DNA from 3 places in the Rhodococcus sp. NPDC057529 genome. Region 3 is predicted to be linked to each of the others. Evidence: riboswitches for the same ligand, from Rfam matches in the RefSeq annotation. Region 3 holds a riboswitch; each other region holds the start of a gene.
What was found. A riboswitch is a leader RNA that binds a small molecule or an ion and turns the genes downstream of it on or off. The one in region 3 is predicted to bind S-adenosylmethionine.
Positions count from the first base shown of each region.

Region 1 (4,667 bases), on a different contig from region 3:
ACCGCCCGCCCTTCCGGCCCAGGTTGAAGACCTGGAGATCGACCGCGTCGTACTGCCCGCGCCGCGCAACCAGGAACCCGGCGACGTTGATCGCCACCCACGGCGCGGCGAAACCGTTGAGCACCAACGTCATCGCCGTGATCGAATCGACGGCGTCGACGACGAAGACACCGATGTAGAGCAGGGCCACCGCGAGCGCCGACGTGATCAGCGTCGTGTGGACGCGGCGCAACCGGGGGATCAGCGCCTCCAGGTCGAGTCCGCTGGCGTAGACGTTGAGGACGCCCTGGCCGAGTCCGCCCGCGAGGGCGACGAGGACGATCGGCAGCACGTACCAGCCGGGAGCCTCCGCCACCAGGTCGGCGACGTAGGAGTCGCTCAGCGTGGTGAACGTCGACGCCGTGAACGATCCGAACGCCGCGGTCAGGAACAGTCCGAAGAAGATGCCGGCCATGGTGGCCGCGACGATCGAACGGTCGCTGAACCGTTCCCGGGAGATCCGCCTGCTGTAGTCGCCGAGCGTCGGGGCGTAGGACAGCGGACCGCCGACGGCGAGGACCACGGCCAGAATCCAGGTCGGCCAGAAGCCGCCGAGCAGGTAGTCGCCGCTGCCCGCGCCGCCGTCGAAGTGGCCACCGAACGCGAAGACCCCCAGCAGGAGCAGTGCGGCGACGACGGGCAGCACGAACTTCTGGAGCGCGACCACCGTGCCGTGCCCGAACAGTGCGACGGCCACGATCTCGGCGGCGATGATGCCGTAGCCGAGGGCGAGCATGCCGTTGTCGACCGGTGTGCCGAACAGGCGGTGGGCGGCGGCGATCAGTGCGTCACCCGAGGTCCAGACCGCGATCGCCGCGTAGGCGAGGGCGAAGAGGAGGGTGAGTCCCGAGCCGATCATCCGCCCGCTCACTCCGAAGTGCGCACCACTCGACACGGTGTTGTTCGTGCCGGTGCGCGGGCCCAGGAGCGACAGGGGAGCGATGAGGAGCGTTCCGAGCCCGATGCCGATCGCGCTGGCCGCCACCGCGCTGCCGAAGCTGAGCCCGAATGTGATGGGGAGCCAGCCGAACACGATCACGGAGAACGCCAGATTGCCGCCGAAGAACACCGCGAGCATGTTGAGCGGTCGCGAATCGCGTTCCGATTCGGGGATGTACTCCACGCCGATCGTCTCGACGTGGCCGAACCGGTCCTCCGGTGGGGAGGGGGCGGTGTCGTCGAGGGGCGTCGTCGGGTCGAGATTCGTGGACACTGCGGACCTCACATTCGGGGCGGAGGTGACAGGTATCACGTCCTGTTGGCTACCGAACATATTCCAAACTGAAAATTCAGTCAATACCGGATGGTGACGTGCGCCACCGTGGGCTGCGCGGAGTTTGCGCTGCTCCGGCAATCGGGCTAGATATATGTGTGACCGCTCGTCTCATGTATTCATCAGTCATCGGAGTGCCTGTGCCTGCCGCCACCACCAGCCGAACCGTGAACCGGCACCCGGTCGCCGCCGCAGGGACGGCGCTCGACCGACGCGACATCGAGGGCGCACCGTGAGGTCGCCGATGGTCCGGTGGCAGCTGATCGGCTTCGTACTCGTCGCCGTCGCGGGGCTCGTCTACGTGGGCGCCCACTACGTGCGCCTCGACAACCTCCTCGGCTTCGGCGAATACACCGTGAATCTCGAACTGGAGACGTCGGGCGGCATCTTCACCAACGCCGAAGTCACCTACCGCGGCGTGCCGGTCGGCCGTGTCGGGAACATGTCTCTCGCCGCGGACGGCGTCGTCGTCGAATTGAGGATCGACAAGAGCGCGCCCGGCATTCCTGCGTCCGCGAAAGCCGTTGTGGCGAACCGGTCGGCGATCGGTGAGCAGTACGTCGACCTGCAGCCCTCTGCTGATCGGGGACCGTTCCTGACGGACGGTTCCCGCATCGCCGCCCGGGACACGTCCACGCCGGTGCCTGTCGAGGAATTGCTTGCCGGCACGCAGGGATTGACCGAATCCGTGCCGATCGACGCGCTCCACACCGTCGTGACCGAACTCGGCGCGGCCTTCGACGGAAAGGGCGAAGACCTTCAGTCGCTGGCGGACTCGCTGTCCGGGCTGTCGGCGTCGGGCGCCGAATCGCTCGACCGCACCGTGGCACTGCTGCGCGACGGCCGGACCGTGCTGGGCACGCAGTCCGAACAGTCCTCGGCGATCAAGGATTTCAGTTCCGACCTGGACTCGCTCGCGGATCGCCTGCGCAGCAGCGACCCCGACGTCCGGCAGCTGATCGACAACGGAAACCCGGCGAGCGGACAACTGGGGCAACTGGTCTCGGAGGCGGGACCCGGAATCACGGCCGGCCTCGCCAACCTGTCGGCCACGGCGAAGGTGATCTCCGTGCAGGCGACGGCCCTGCGCACCCTCTTCGTGTACCTGCCGGGCGTGGCGGCGGCGTCGTCGACCATCGCTCCCGACGACGGAACCGTGCACCTGGGCCTGGTGGCCGAGACGAACAACCCGCCGTCGTGCACCGTCGGGTACGAGGGCACCCAGGCGATCCTCCGGGAGATGAAGAGCCAGGATCCGAACTTCGACGACACGCAGCAGGACTTCCCGCAGAACACCGCCGCCACCTGTGCGGCCCCGCAGGGCAGTCTCACCGGCGTCCGCAGCGCGAATCGGATCGTGTTCGGCGACCCCGCCACCGTTCAGCCGTGGGACTCCACACCCAAGAAGGACCCGAACAAGCTGGACCTCAACCCGATTGCGAATCAGCTCGCCCCGCTGCTCGGAGTCACCCCCGGCTGACGCGAGCGCCGAGCCCGGATCCCGGACCCTTCCGGTGTCGAGTTGACAACTGCGCGCCGATCCTGCAATCTTCGAAACAGGTCACGAGTACCAGCGTCAAGCCCCGGCTAGCTGGTCGGCAACCCTCCACCGCGGCGGGGTGCTCCGGGTGACGACCAGGCTGAGGTTCATACCGAACCCGGCAAGCGCGGACTCCGAGAGGGCGCCGACCCTGCGACGAGTCCCTGACTACGAGGGATGTCGTGATGACTGCTGTATTGACCGCTGACGTGTGTGTTGCCCCCCTGGCTCAGGTTTCGGGTTCCGACCTGCGGGTTCCGCTCGTTCAGGGCGGCGACTGCACGTATGTGAACTTCGACTACGCGGCCAGTGCGCCGGCGTTGGCACAGGTGACGGACCGTATAGGCGCACTGCTTCCGACGTACTCCAGCGTGCACCGCGGCGCCGGTTACGCCTCGCGGGTGTCGACCGAGTGCTACGAGAAGGCCCGCGACTCGGTGGCCCGGTTCGTCGGAGCGTGTGACGACCAGGTGGTGGTGTTCACCCGCAACACCACCGACTCGCTGAACCTGCTCGCCGGTTGCGTTCCCGGCAGCACCGTCGTCCTCGACATCGAACACCACGCGAACCTGCTGCCGTGGAAGGATTCTCGCGTCGTGCGGGCCGCGGACACGCTGGCCGAGACCGTCCGGCTGCTCGTCGCCGAACTGTGCTCCAAGCCCACCGCCCTGCTCGCGGTGACGGGTGCCTCCAACGTCACCGGCGAGGTGCTGCCGATCGCCGCCCTCGCCGAGGTGGCGCATCGTTGCGGCGCACGGATTCTCGTCGACGCCGCTCAGCTGGCACCGCACCGCCGCATCGACGTCGAGGAGTGGGGTGTCGACTACCTCGCCTTCTCCGGGCACAAGCTGTACGCCCCGTTCGGCGCCGGCGTGCTCGTGGGCCGCCGGGACTGGCTCGACGCCGCCGAGCCCTACCTCGCGGGCGGCGGCGCGGTCCGGAACGTGACCGTCGAATCCACTCAGTGGGCGCCTTCCCCCGCCCGGCACGAGGCGGGAACCCCCAACGTGCTCGGCGCCGCGGCCCTCGCCGCCGCGTGCGATGCGCTGTCCGAACTGGACTTCGGCACGGTGGCCGAACACGAGGCGGCGCTCACCGGCCGGCTGCTCGACGGCCTCGGCTCCGTCGACGGCCTGGAGTTCCTGCGGCTGTGGTCGGACGCCCCCGACACCGTGGGGATCGTGACGTTCACGATCGACGGTTTCGAGCCGGGGGAGATCGCCGCCTACCTGTCCGCCGAACACGGAATCGGGGTTCGCGACGGACGCTTCTGCGCACACCCGCTGCTCGGCCGCCTCGGCAGGCCCGACGGCGCCGTGCGGGTCAGCCTGGGTCTCGGAAGCTGCTCGGAGGACGTGGATCGGCTGGTCGACGCCGTGCGCACCCTGGTGGCGGGACGCCGGAACTGGGCCTACGCCAAGGAGAGCGGCCAGTGGAATCCGGTGCCCGAGACCCGCTTTTCGCGAGACGCGCTAGTATGACGGCATGGCATCGCAGGCTGGGAGCACAATGATTGCTCACTGGTGCCGTCGGCATGTCGATCTGTGCCGAACCGCCTCGGGTATGTGTTCGAGCTGACCGGTCTTCCCGCTCCGTTTCACTCACACGCACACGTCATTCCCGAGGAACCCCTATGTCTCGAGACAATGCCTTCGTTTCCCGTCCCCTTCGCGTCGCCGTCGAGCTGACCGGATCAGGACACCACCCGGCCGCCGAGGGCGCCGCAGGCACGCGGCCGATCAACGGCGCCGACTACTGGGTGGACCTGACCGCCGACTCGACGGATCAGCTCGATCTCACGTCGTTCCCGCCGAA
Region 1 is NZ_JBHVEY010000001.1:17,884-22,550, forward strand. Features, by position in the region: gene ACFU5V_RS00085 (purine-cytosine permease family protein) at 1-1,252, opposite strand, end outside; gene ACFU5V_RS00090 (hypothetical protein) at 1,426-1,548, shown strand; gene ACFU5V_RS00095 (MlaD family protein) at 1,545-2,792, shown strand; SAM riboswitch class IV at 2,872-2,986, shown strand; gene ACFU5V_RS00100 (aminotransferase class V-fold PLP-dependent enzyme) at 3,038-4,333, shown strand; gene ACFU5V_RS00105 (putative leader peptide) at 4,362-4,430, shown strand; gene ACFU5V_RS00110 (hypothetical protein) at 4,486-4,667, shown strand, end outside.
Region 1: another riboswitch for S-adenosylmethionine. It lies ahead of ACFU5V_RS00100 (aminotransferase class V-fold PLP-dependent enzyme); the one in region 3 lies ahead of ACFU5V_RS29695 (putative leader peptide).

Region 2 (4,667 bases), on a different contig from region 3:
CCGGTGCGGGTTGTAGGCGTTCTCGCGGAGCCACCGAGCCTTCTCCTCGGCATCCTCGGGCGTGTCTCCGATGATCACGGTGACACCGGGAAGGATTCGGAGCGAATCCGTGGACCGGCCGTGAGCGGACAGTCGCGCCCGGAGGTCGCGTGCGTAGGCAACGGCCGCGTCGAACTCGCTGTTCGCCGAGAACACGACGTCGGCATGGCGGGCCGCCAGGTCACGGCCGCCGACGGAATCGCCGGCCTGGAACAACACGGGCCGCCCCTGTCTGCTCGACGGAACGGTGGAGACCGCAGTGGCGTGCAGAAGGTCACTGTTCCGTGCGATGCCCGCAGATCGGTCGGCCGGCAGCCAACTGTCCTGGTGGGCATCCGTGGCGACATCGGCGAGCGACCACGCGTCCCAGTATTCCTTGGCCAATTCGACGAGTTCGGTGGCCCGCTCGTAGCGGCGTTCGTGCGGCAGCCATCCACCGCGCCGGAAGTTCTCGCCGGTCCACGCGTTGTCGGTGGTGACGATGTTCCATCCCGCCCGTCCGTCGGACAGGACATCCAAGCTTCCCAGCCGCCGCACAAGGTCGACCGGCAGACTGTACGTGGTGTTCTGCGTGGCGACGAGACCGATCCGGCTGGTCACCCCGGCAAGCGCCGACAGTTGAGTGATGGCGTCGGGACGGCCCGCAATGTCGGTGGCCAGTGCCGCACCGCGGTTCTCCCGCACACGCTGGCCGTCGCCGAGGAAGAACGCATCGAACAAGCCCCGTTCCAAGGTTTGAGCAACCCGCAGGAAGGTTTCCGGGGATACCTGGTCGGGGGCCTTGGAATCTTCCCACACCGTCTGCGGGCCGATTCCCGGGTAGAAAACACCGAGGTGGACCTGCGCGTCGGCATCATACGGTGCTCCGGTGTCCGGAGTGGACATGGCAAACTCCTGCCTGGTCGTGGCTAGCTGGTGGTCGATGCGAAGCGGCTGAGCGGCCGACGTAGTCCGAGCGTCTCCCGCAACGTCGAGCCCGGTTTCGGAATCCGATGCAGTGACAACTCCTGCAATATGGGAAGGACCTCGTCGACCAGAACGGCGAGATCAGTGGTGACGACGGCGGGATGGATCCGGACACCGTCCACCGTGTCCGCCAGGGACCGCACCAGGTCGACGAAGTCTCGTGCCGAACCCGCGAATCGAAGGCGTCCCCGGTCCGGCCACAGCGCATACCCATCGAGGCGGGCAAGGCGCGACTGCGCGGACTCGGTCTTCGTATCGAGAATCACCTCGACATCGGCGAAGGTCACGGCCCGCTGTCCCGCCGCCGACATCCCGATGTCGGTCACATCCCGACCGGACAGCAGCACAATGTCGAGAAGATCCGGCACCCCCAGTTCCGCAGCTCCCACGACGACTATCTGCCCCTGCGGTGAACGGGGTGTGATGAGCGGTCCGACGACGCTGAAGAATTCGCCCTCGAACCTGACGTGGTGCACCTTGTCGGGATCGAGGTAGCGACCCGTCGCGGCATCGCGGATCACGGCATCGTCCTCCCACGAATCCCAGAGCTGCCGGGCGAGCTCGATGACGTCTCGAACCTCGCGCCGTACGGCCTCGGGGGCACGTGGCTCGAATCCGACTGCACCATTGACGTCCGCGGAGTTGTCCGAGCCGACCACCCATGCCGCGCGACCCCGACTGCCGTGATCGAGGCTGGCCAGCTGCGTCGCGAGATGGAACGGTTCGGTGGTGAGGACGTGCACCGTCGGCGCCACCCCGATAGTGGCCGTCGTCGTCGCCACGAACGACGCACGCGTCCCAGCATCCAACCGTCCCAAGGGGTATGCGCCCTCCCCCGGCACCATTCGGTCGTCGATGGTGACCAGCGCGAAACCGGCAGCCTCGGCTGTGTCCACGACCGACCGGAGAACCCGGGGACAGACCACATCGGCAGGCGGGCGCCCCCACACACGCCACGCGGCGGGATGACCTCCCGCGCCATCTACCTCGACTGCCAGGTGTAGCGGTTTGGGCGCTCGAACCACGACGAAAGTCCTTTCGAAGGAGTGCGGACGCGCACCGGAGAACCAGGGTCCACGGACTCCTTGCGCGCTTGCGGAATCAGTTGTCGATTCCGCCGGGTCGTCACCTGGAGCACCCCGCCGCGCGGGAGGGTTGCCGACCAGCAAGCCAGGGCTTGATGCTGGTACTCATGACCGTCGACATGAATGTATCACGACACGTAAGGCCGAAAAGCGCACCGTCACAACATGCTCAATGCTTCCCATAGCCCACGAAGGGGGCCACGCGTAGCTTTACGATCCCGGTGATTGAAATTCACCTGACGGCACACCATTCGCGGACGGAACGACCGTCGGCGCGACGACGCGGCATCGGCCCGTTAGCCCAATCGCGCTCCGAACGGAAGAGTTTCACTCGTCGGATGTCATTGAGGTTGCAGTGATTTCAACTATCGACCGAGGCGTCCTCGTCATGACACCGTCATTCGTCGAATCTAGTCGTACGGAGAACAGTCATGACCGAAAGCGCCACGCGCACCGAGTTCGTCGTCCGCACAGCCTCGTGGTCCGATCCCGACGCGGTGGCATTGCGGGCGGCCATGGCAGCGGAAGTCGGCCCCAGGTATTCCGATCGTGTGTCGGACGCCGTTCGGGCAGCCACCAATGCGGTGGATCCGGAATCGGTGCATCTCACCGTTCTGGTGTATGTCAGAGACCTCGAGTCTGCGGAGCCACGAGCCGTGGGCCACGCGGCCTTGCGCTGGAACGGCGACGATCTCGAGTTGAAGCGGATGTTCGTCGTCAAGGAAGAACGCGGAACCGGGGTCTCGACCGCGCTGCTCACCGCGGTCGAGGATGCGGCACGAGACGCGAGGCGACCCCGTTTGATCCTCCAGACCGGCGACCGGCAACCCGACGCGGTCAGGCTGTACGAGAAGAGTGGCTACTCGCGGATCCCGACCTTCTCGCCCTACGAGGCCCTCCCCTTCTCGAACTGCTTCGAGAAGGTGTTCGGGTAGGTAACGCGTTGCATACGGCCGTGCTGGTCGTCGTTGGTCAATTCGGATAACCGCTGCGGCGATATACGCCGTATCGGTCACCCGAACTGTGCAATGGGATGCACAGGCGACGCGGCATCCCGAGCGCGGGATCGGCCTCAACCACGGTCGGTTCATCGGTCACGAGAACTCCGAGATCGACTACGCACTGCTTGATCGGCTCCGGCGTCCTGCGAGTCAGAATCGACTCGACACGGCCGCGATCGATCGGTTTGCCGCTCGCGGCCAGGACTCGCAGATCGAATCTCCTCGGCTCGACGAGGCGCCGGGTTCGATACCGACCACAACTATGCCGGTTCGGCCGAAGAACGCCAAGGCCTGCGGTCGGCGCCCGGACGATCCGGGCGCCTCTCTCCGCACGTGCCGTCGTTACGCGGTGGTTCCGCCGTCAGCGGTGTAGACGGCACCGTTCACGAACGACGCATCATCCGACAACAGCCAGGCGACCAGCGTCGCGATCTCGTCGGCTGTGCCATATCGGCCGAGTGGGATCTGCGAGATGAGCTGGTCGTGGACAGTTGCCGCGTTGCCGGGCGCCCACTGCTCCTCGAGGCTGTCGATCATGCGGGTCGCGATCTGACCGGGCGCGACGGCATTGACCCGGACGCCGCGTCCCCCCGCCTCCAGGGCGGCGCTTCGGGTCAGTCCGACGACCGCGTGCTTGCTGGCGGCATACGCGGAGAGCCGGGGAACACCTCGGATTCCGGCCTGGCTTGCGGTGTTGACGATGGCGCCTCGCCCCTGCGCATACAGGTGCGGAAGCACTTCCCGCATTCCGAAGTACACGCTACCCGCGTTGACCGCGAGTACCTGCCCGAACTGGTCCGGGTCGCTCTCGTCGAGAGCGGTCGCCGACCCCTCGATTCCGGCGTTGTTGTGCAGGTAGTCGATGCGCCCGAAATGCGCGCGTGCCGCGTCGACATACGCTCGTGTTCCGTCGTGGGTGGAGACATCGGCACCGACCGCCAAACAGCATTCTCCGAGTTCGCTCTCCAACTCCTTTACAGCCTGCTCGTCGAGGTCGACGGCCGCGACGCGGATCCCGTCCGCAACCAATCGGCGCACCGTCGCGGCGCCGATCCCGCCACCGGCACCGGTGACGATTGCTACACGGCCGGCACCCTGGTGATCGTCAATCATATTGCCTCACTTGTTATCGATTCCGTCGTGAACGCTCTACTGCGCGGTGTATCCGCCGTCGACGAGGAGAAGCTGACCGGTGACATAAGACGAACTCTCGCTCGCAAGATGTGCCACCGCATCGGCGATGTCGTCCGGAGTCGCGGTTCGGCCCAATGGATGTTGTGCTGCCATCGAATCCCACTGGGCGTCGTCGCTGATCTTGTCGGCGGTGAATCCCACCCGCGCGAAACTGGGTCCGACCGCATTGACACGCACTCCGTGCGAGCCGTATTCGACTGCTGCGGCTTTCGTCAACCCGAGCACCGCGTGCTTCGACGCCACGTACGCACTGATGTTCGGCATCGCAACGGTGCTCATGATCGAGGCGATGTTGATGATGGCCCCTCCGCCCGAGGCCGGCGAGGTCATCGCCGCCAATTCGGCTTGAAGGCAATAGAACACGCTGCTCAGGTTGACATCG
Region 2 is NZ_JBHVEY010000025.1:88,709-93,375, forward strand. Features, by position in the region: gene ACFU5V_RS35365 (NtaA/DmoA family FMN-dependent monooxygenase) at 1-924, opposite strand, end outside; gene ACFU5V_RS35370 (LLM class flavin-dependent oxidoreductase) at 948-2,030, opposite strand; SAM riboswitch class IV at 2,090-2,203, opposite strand; gene ACFU5V_RS35375 (GNAT family N-acetyltransferase) at 2,522-3,025, shown strand; gene ACFU5V_RS35380 (SDR family NAD(P)-dependent oxidoreductase) at 3,434-4,204, opposite strand; gene ACFU5V_RS35385 (SDR family NAD(P)-dependent oxidoreductase) at 4,241-4,667, opposite strand, start outside.
Region 2: another riboswitch for S-adenosylmethionine. It lies ahead of ACFU5V_RS35370 (LLM class flavin-dependent oxidoreductase); the one in region 3 lies ahead of ACFU5V_RS29695 (putative leader peptide).

Region 3 (4,667 bases):
GTATGCGAAGTCGGTCTCCGAGCCGATGAGCGTCTTGTCGTCGTCGGCGTAGAAGCGCAGCGGCGGGGCCGATCCGGCGCTGCCCGTCACGACGAGCGTCCCGCGGTCGCGGATCTGCTGGGGGACCTTCGCGGCGATCGACTCGACCTCGTCGGTGGTGATGCGATTCTGATCGGCGGTGAGGTTGTAGCCGGCGGCCGAGGTGGGCCCCGATCCCTCGTCCTCGACGTCGCCGCCCCCGCACGCGGCGGCGAGCAGCGCGACGGTGGTGAGGGCCGAGGCCAGAATCTTCTTACGGAACCGTGCGGTGGACATGTGTGCCTTTCGGGGATCCACACCGGGGTGTGGAGGTCAGAGAACTCGGGAGAGGAAAGCTTTGGTGCGGTCGTGCTGTGGGTCGTCGATGACCTGCGCGGGCGGGCCCTGCTCCACGACGACGCCGGCGTCCATGAACACCGCCGTGTCGGCGACCTCCCGCGCGAAACCCACCTCGTGGGTGACGATGACGAGGGTGGCGCCGTCGCGTGCCAGTTGTTTGATGACGGCGAGGACCTCACCGACCAGTTCGGGGTCGAGGGCGGACGTGGGCTCGTCGAACAGGATCACCGCCGGGCGCAGTGCGAGGGCGCGGGCGATCGCGACCCGCTGCTGCTGGCCACCGGACAGTTGCCGCGGGTACTCGTGAGCCTTGTCGCCGACGCCGACCCGATCCAGGAGGGCGATCGCCTCGGCCTCGACCTCGGCACGGTCGCGGCCCTGCGCCGACACCGGTGCCTCGACCACGTTCTCCAGCACCGTGAGGTGCGGGAACAGGTTGAAGTTCTGGAACACGAATCCGATTCGGGACCGCTGCTTCAGGATGTCGCGTTCCCGCAGTTCGTGGAGTTTGTTGCCCTTGCGCCGGTAGCCGATGAGGTCGCCGTCGATCCGGATGGTGCCCCGGTCGACCTTCTCCAGGTGGTTGAGCGTGCGGAGCAGCGTGGACTTGCCGGAACCCGACGGGCCCAGGATCACCGTCACCTCGCCCTTGCGGACCAGCAGGTCCACCCCCTGGAGGACTTCGAGTGCGCCGAAGGACTTGTGAACTCCGCGGACCTCGACCGCGAACTCCGCCTGCTGGGTGTCGGTCGTCATTTCGTGGCCCCTCTCGGTACGGAGACGCCGGCGTCGCGGATCTCGGCGAATTTCCGGGTGACCTTCTGCCACGGAGTCGGGGGCAGCGCCCGGGCCGATCCGCGGGCGTAGTGCCGCTCGACGTAGTACTGGCCGATCGACAACAGCGTGGTCAGGATGATGTACCAGATCGTCGCGACCATCAGCAGGGGTACGACGCGACCGTTGCGGCCGAAGATCACCTGAACCTGGTAGAACAGTTCGGCGATCGCCATCGTCGACACGATCGACGTTCCCTTGAACAGGCTGATGACCTCGTTCGCGGCGTTCGGCAGGATGCCGCGCATCGCCTGCGGCAGAACGATCTTGAAGAACTGGCGACGACGCGGAATGCCCAGCGACTGGGCCGCCTCGATCTGCCCGTGGTCCACCGAGATGATGCCGGAGCGGATGATCTCGGCGGAGTACGCGGCCTGGTGCAGTGCCAAACCGATGACGGCGGCGGTGAAGCCGCTGATGACGCCGTTGACCTCGAACGTCAAGAAGCCCGGTCCGAACGGAATGCCCAGCGACAGAGTCTGATACAGGTACGTGATGTTGAACCAGAACAGGAGTTGCACGATCAGCGGGATCGACCGGAACGCCCAGATGTACACCCAGGCGATCACCTGCAGCACCGGGTTGTGCGACAGGCGGCCGACCGCCAGCACCACGCCGAGCGCGAATCCGAGGACCGTCCCCCAGAGGGTCAGCTTCACCGTCATCCACAGGGCCTGCAGCACGGAGCCGGCGGTGAAGTACTTGGCGAACGTCGCCCAGTCCCACCCCGGGTTGGTGGCGAGGCCGTGGACGAACTGGGCGAGCAGCACCAGCACGGCGGCGCTGACCACCCACCGCCACGGGTGCCACCGTCGTGCGACCTCCAGCGCGGCGTCCGCGGGCCGGTCACCATTGCCGGACGGTTCGGAATCGAGGGGCGCAGCCGAACGCGCCCGGACGGGGGCGCTCACGTTCGCTCACCACTGGGTACAGACATCACTGAGGCGGCCTTTCACCTGGAGACGGGACGGGGAGGAGGGCGCGTCTTCCGCGGGATGCGGGCGCGCGTCAGGCGCTCACCTGGCGTTTCACCCGGTGAGCGTGCGGTGAGACCTCGTCAACAGTGGCAGGAGGTGGTACGGCACAGGTCGATGTGCCGTCTGCGCCACGCAGGGCGCGCGGGGTAGTTCATGTGCTGCCTTCCATCGATCCCGGCGGTAGCACCCGCACCCGAAAAATTCGGAAGGGTTGCTGCGACGTCAACGAGCCAGGTCTCTCGGTCGCTCTGGATGGTTGAAGCGAACACTAGCTGCATTCCCGGACGTCGTCAACACGGGGTATTTCCCTGCAACACAAGGGAAATAGCGTCGCGCGGACGCAAGAATCACCGTGCGCAGAAGTGCTGACAACCGGTCGGGGATGCGGTTGGATGGGACGCGCGGTCGCGTATCGCCGCCGCCGCGTGACCCGGCTGCCGGGCCGTCGGAGGCCCTTGTAACGTCGCCTCGGTGACACCACTCGAAGTCATCGCGATCCTCGTCGCCGGCGTCGGCGCGGGCGCGATCAACGCCATCGTCGGCAGCGGCACGCTCATCACCTTCCCCACCCTGGTGGCTTTCGGGTTCCCTCCCGTGACCGCCACGATGTCGAACGCGATCGGCCTCGTCGCCGGTGGCGTGTCCGGCACGTGGGGATACCGGCGGGAGCTCGCCGGGCAGGGACCGCGGCTGCGGTGGCAGATCCCGGCCTCCCTGTGCGGTGCGATTCTCGGCTCGTGGCTCCTGCTGCACCTGCCCGAAACGGTGTTCGAACTCATCGTCCCGGTGCTGCTGATCCTCGCCCTGATTTTGGTGGTGCTGCAGCCGAAGATCCAGGCCTGGGCGAAGCAACGCGGCAGCCACGAGGCGGGCCTGAGCACTACGCGACTCACCCTGCTGACCGTCGGCACGTTCGCCGTCGGGGTGTACGGCGGATACTTCACCGCTGCGCAGGGCATTCTGCTGATGGGCGTGATGGGCGCGATCCTGCCGGAGAGCCTGCAACGGATGAACGGCGCGAAGAATCTGCTGTCGCTCATCGTCAACGTCGTCGCCGCGACCGCGTACACGCTCGTGGCCTTCGACCGGATCAGCTGGGCGGCCGCCGGCCTCATCGCGGTGGGCTCGCTGCTCGGCGGCGTCCTCGGCGCCCGCTACGGCCGCCGCCTGTCCCCCACCGCGCTGCGGGGAACCATCGTCGTCGTCGGTCTCATCGGCCTGTTCCGGCTGCTCGCATAGTCACGCATGCACCCTCCCGCTCCTCCATACTGAGTCGGTGAGCAACGAAGTAGAGCACCCGGGCTGGACCTATCTCATGGACATGGACGGCGTACTCGTCCACGAAGAGCATCTGGTCCCCGGCGCCGACCTGTTCCTGGCCGAACTCCGGGAGTCCGGCACCCCGTTCATCGTCCTGACCAACAATTCCATCAGGACTCCGCGCGATCTCCGCGCCCGGCTGCTCCGCACCGGCCTGGACATTCCCGAGGAATCGATCTGGACGTCCGCCCTGGCCACCGCGACGTTCCTGGCGAACCAGCGCCCCGGCGGCAGCGCCTACGTCGTCGGCGAATCCGGGCTCACCACCGCGCTGCACGACATCGGATACGTCCTCACCGAGAACGATCCCGACTACGTGGTCCTCGGTGAGACCCGCACCTATTCCTTCGAGGCCATCACCACCGCAATTCGCCTGGTGGAGAGGGGTGCTCGCTTCATCGCCACCAACCCCGACCCCACCGGACCGTCGCGCGAGGGCTCCCTTCCGGCCACAGGATCCGTTGCGGCATTGATCAGCCGGGCCACCGGCCGCGACCCGTACTACGTTGGCAAGCCGAACGCCCTGATGATGCGCTCGGCGCTGCGGGCCATCGGCGCGCACTCCGCGAACACGTTGATGATCGGTGACCGCATGGACACCGACATCGTCTGCGGGCTCGAAGCCGGGCTGCAGACCATCCTCGTCCTCACCGGAATCTCGACGCGGGATTCGGTGGAGCTGTTCCCCTACCGCCCCACCGCGGTTCTCAAATCGGTCGCCGACCTGGTCGGCCGCACGTCGGATCCGTTCGGCGATGCGGCTGCGCCACCCGTGAGTACTTGTTAACCGCCCGACGTTGACAAGTACTCACGGGTGGCGGCAGCCGGTGACGCCCCGGAGCGAGGCAGCCTTGTACGTCCCGAACATGATCCGGTTCCCGTCCTCGCCGGCGAACGTCACATCGTGACGTCCGGGCTCGTCGACGTGGACGTCGAGCCGATCCATCCCGGCGTCGGCGGCGACCGCGCGGGCCGCCGCCAGCACCACCGGCCAGTCGTCGTCACGGATCGGGTTGTCGGACAGTAGCGCTCGCGTGGTGACGGACTTCCCCTCCGTGTAGGCGTACGGTCCGGGGCATCCGCCGCCCTGGCTGCGTTCACGATGCCACCGCCACCGGACCTCCGGAGCGATCGCGCCGACGGCTTCGCCGATCCGCA
Region 3 is NZ_JBHVEY010000017.1:139,134-143,800, reverse strand. Features, by position in the region: gene ACFU5V_RS29710 (ABC transporter substrate-binding protein) at 1-315, opposite strand, end outside; gene ACFU5V_RS29705 (amino acid ABC transporter ATP-binding protein) at 352-1,134, opposite strand; gene ACFU5V_RS29700 (amino acid ABC transporter permease) at 1,131-2,123, opposite strand; gene ACFU5V_RS29695 (putative leader peptide) at 2,270-2,344, opposite strand; SAM riboswitch class I at 2,352-2,448, opposite strand; gene ACFU5V_RS29690 (sulfite exporter TauE/SafE family protein) at 2,661-3,428, shown strand; gene ACFU5V_RS29685 (HAD-IIA family hydrolase) at 3,505-4,296, shown strand; gene ACFU5V_RS29680 (LppA family lipoprotein) at 4,318-4,667, opposite strand, start outside.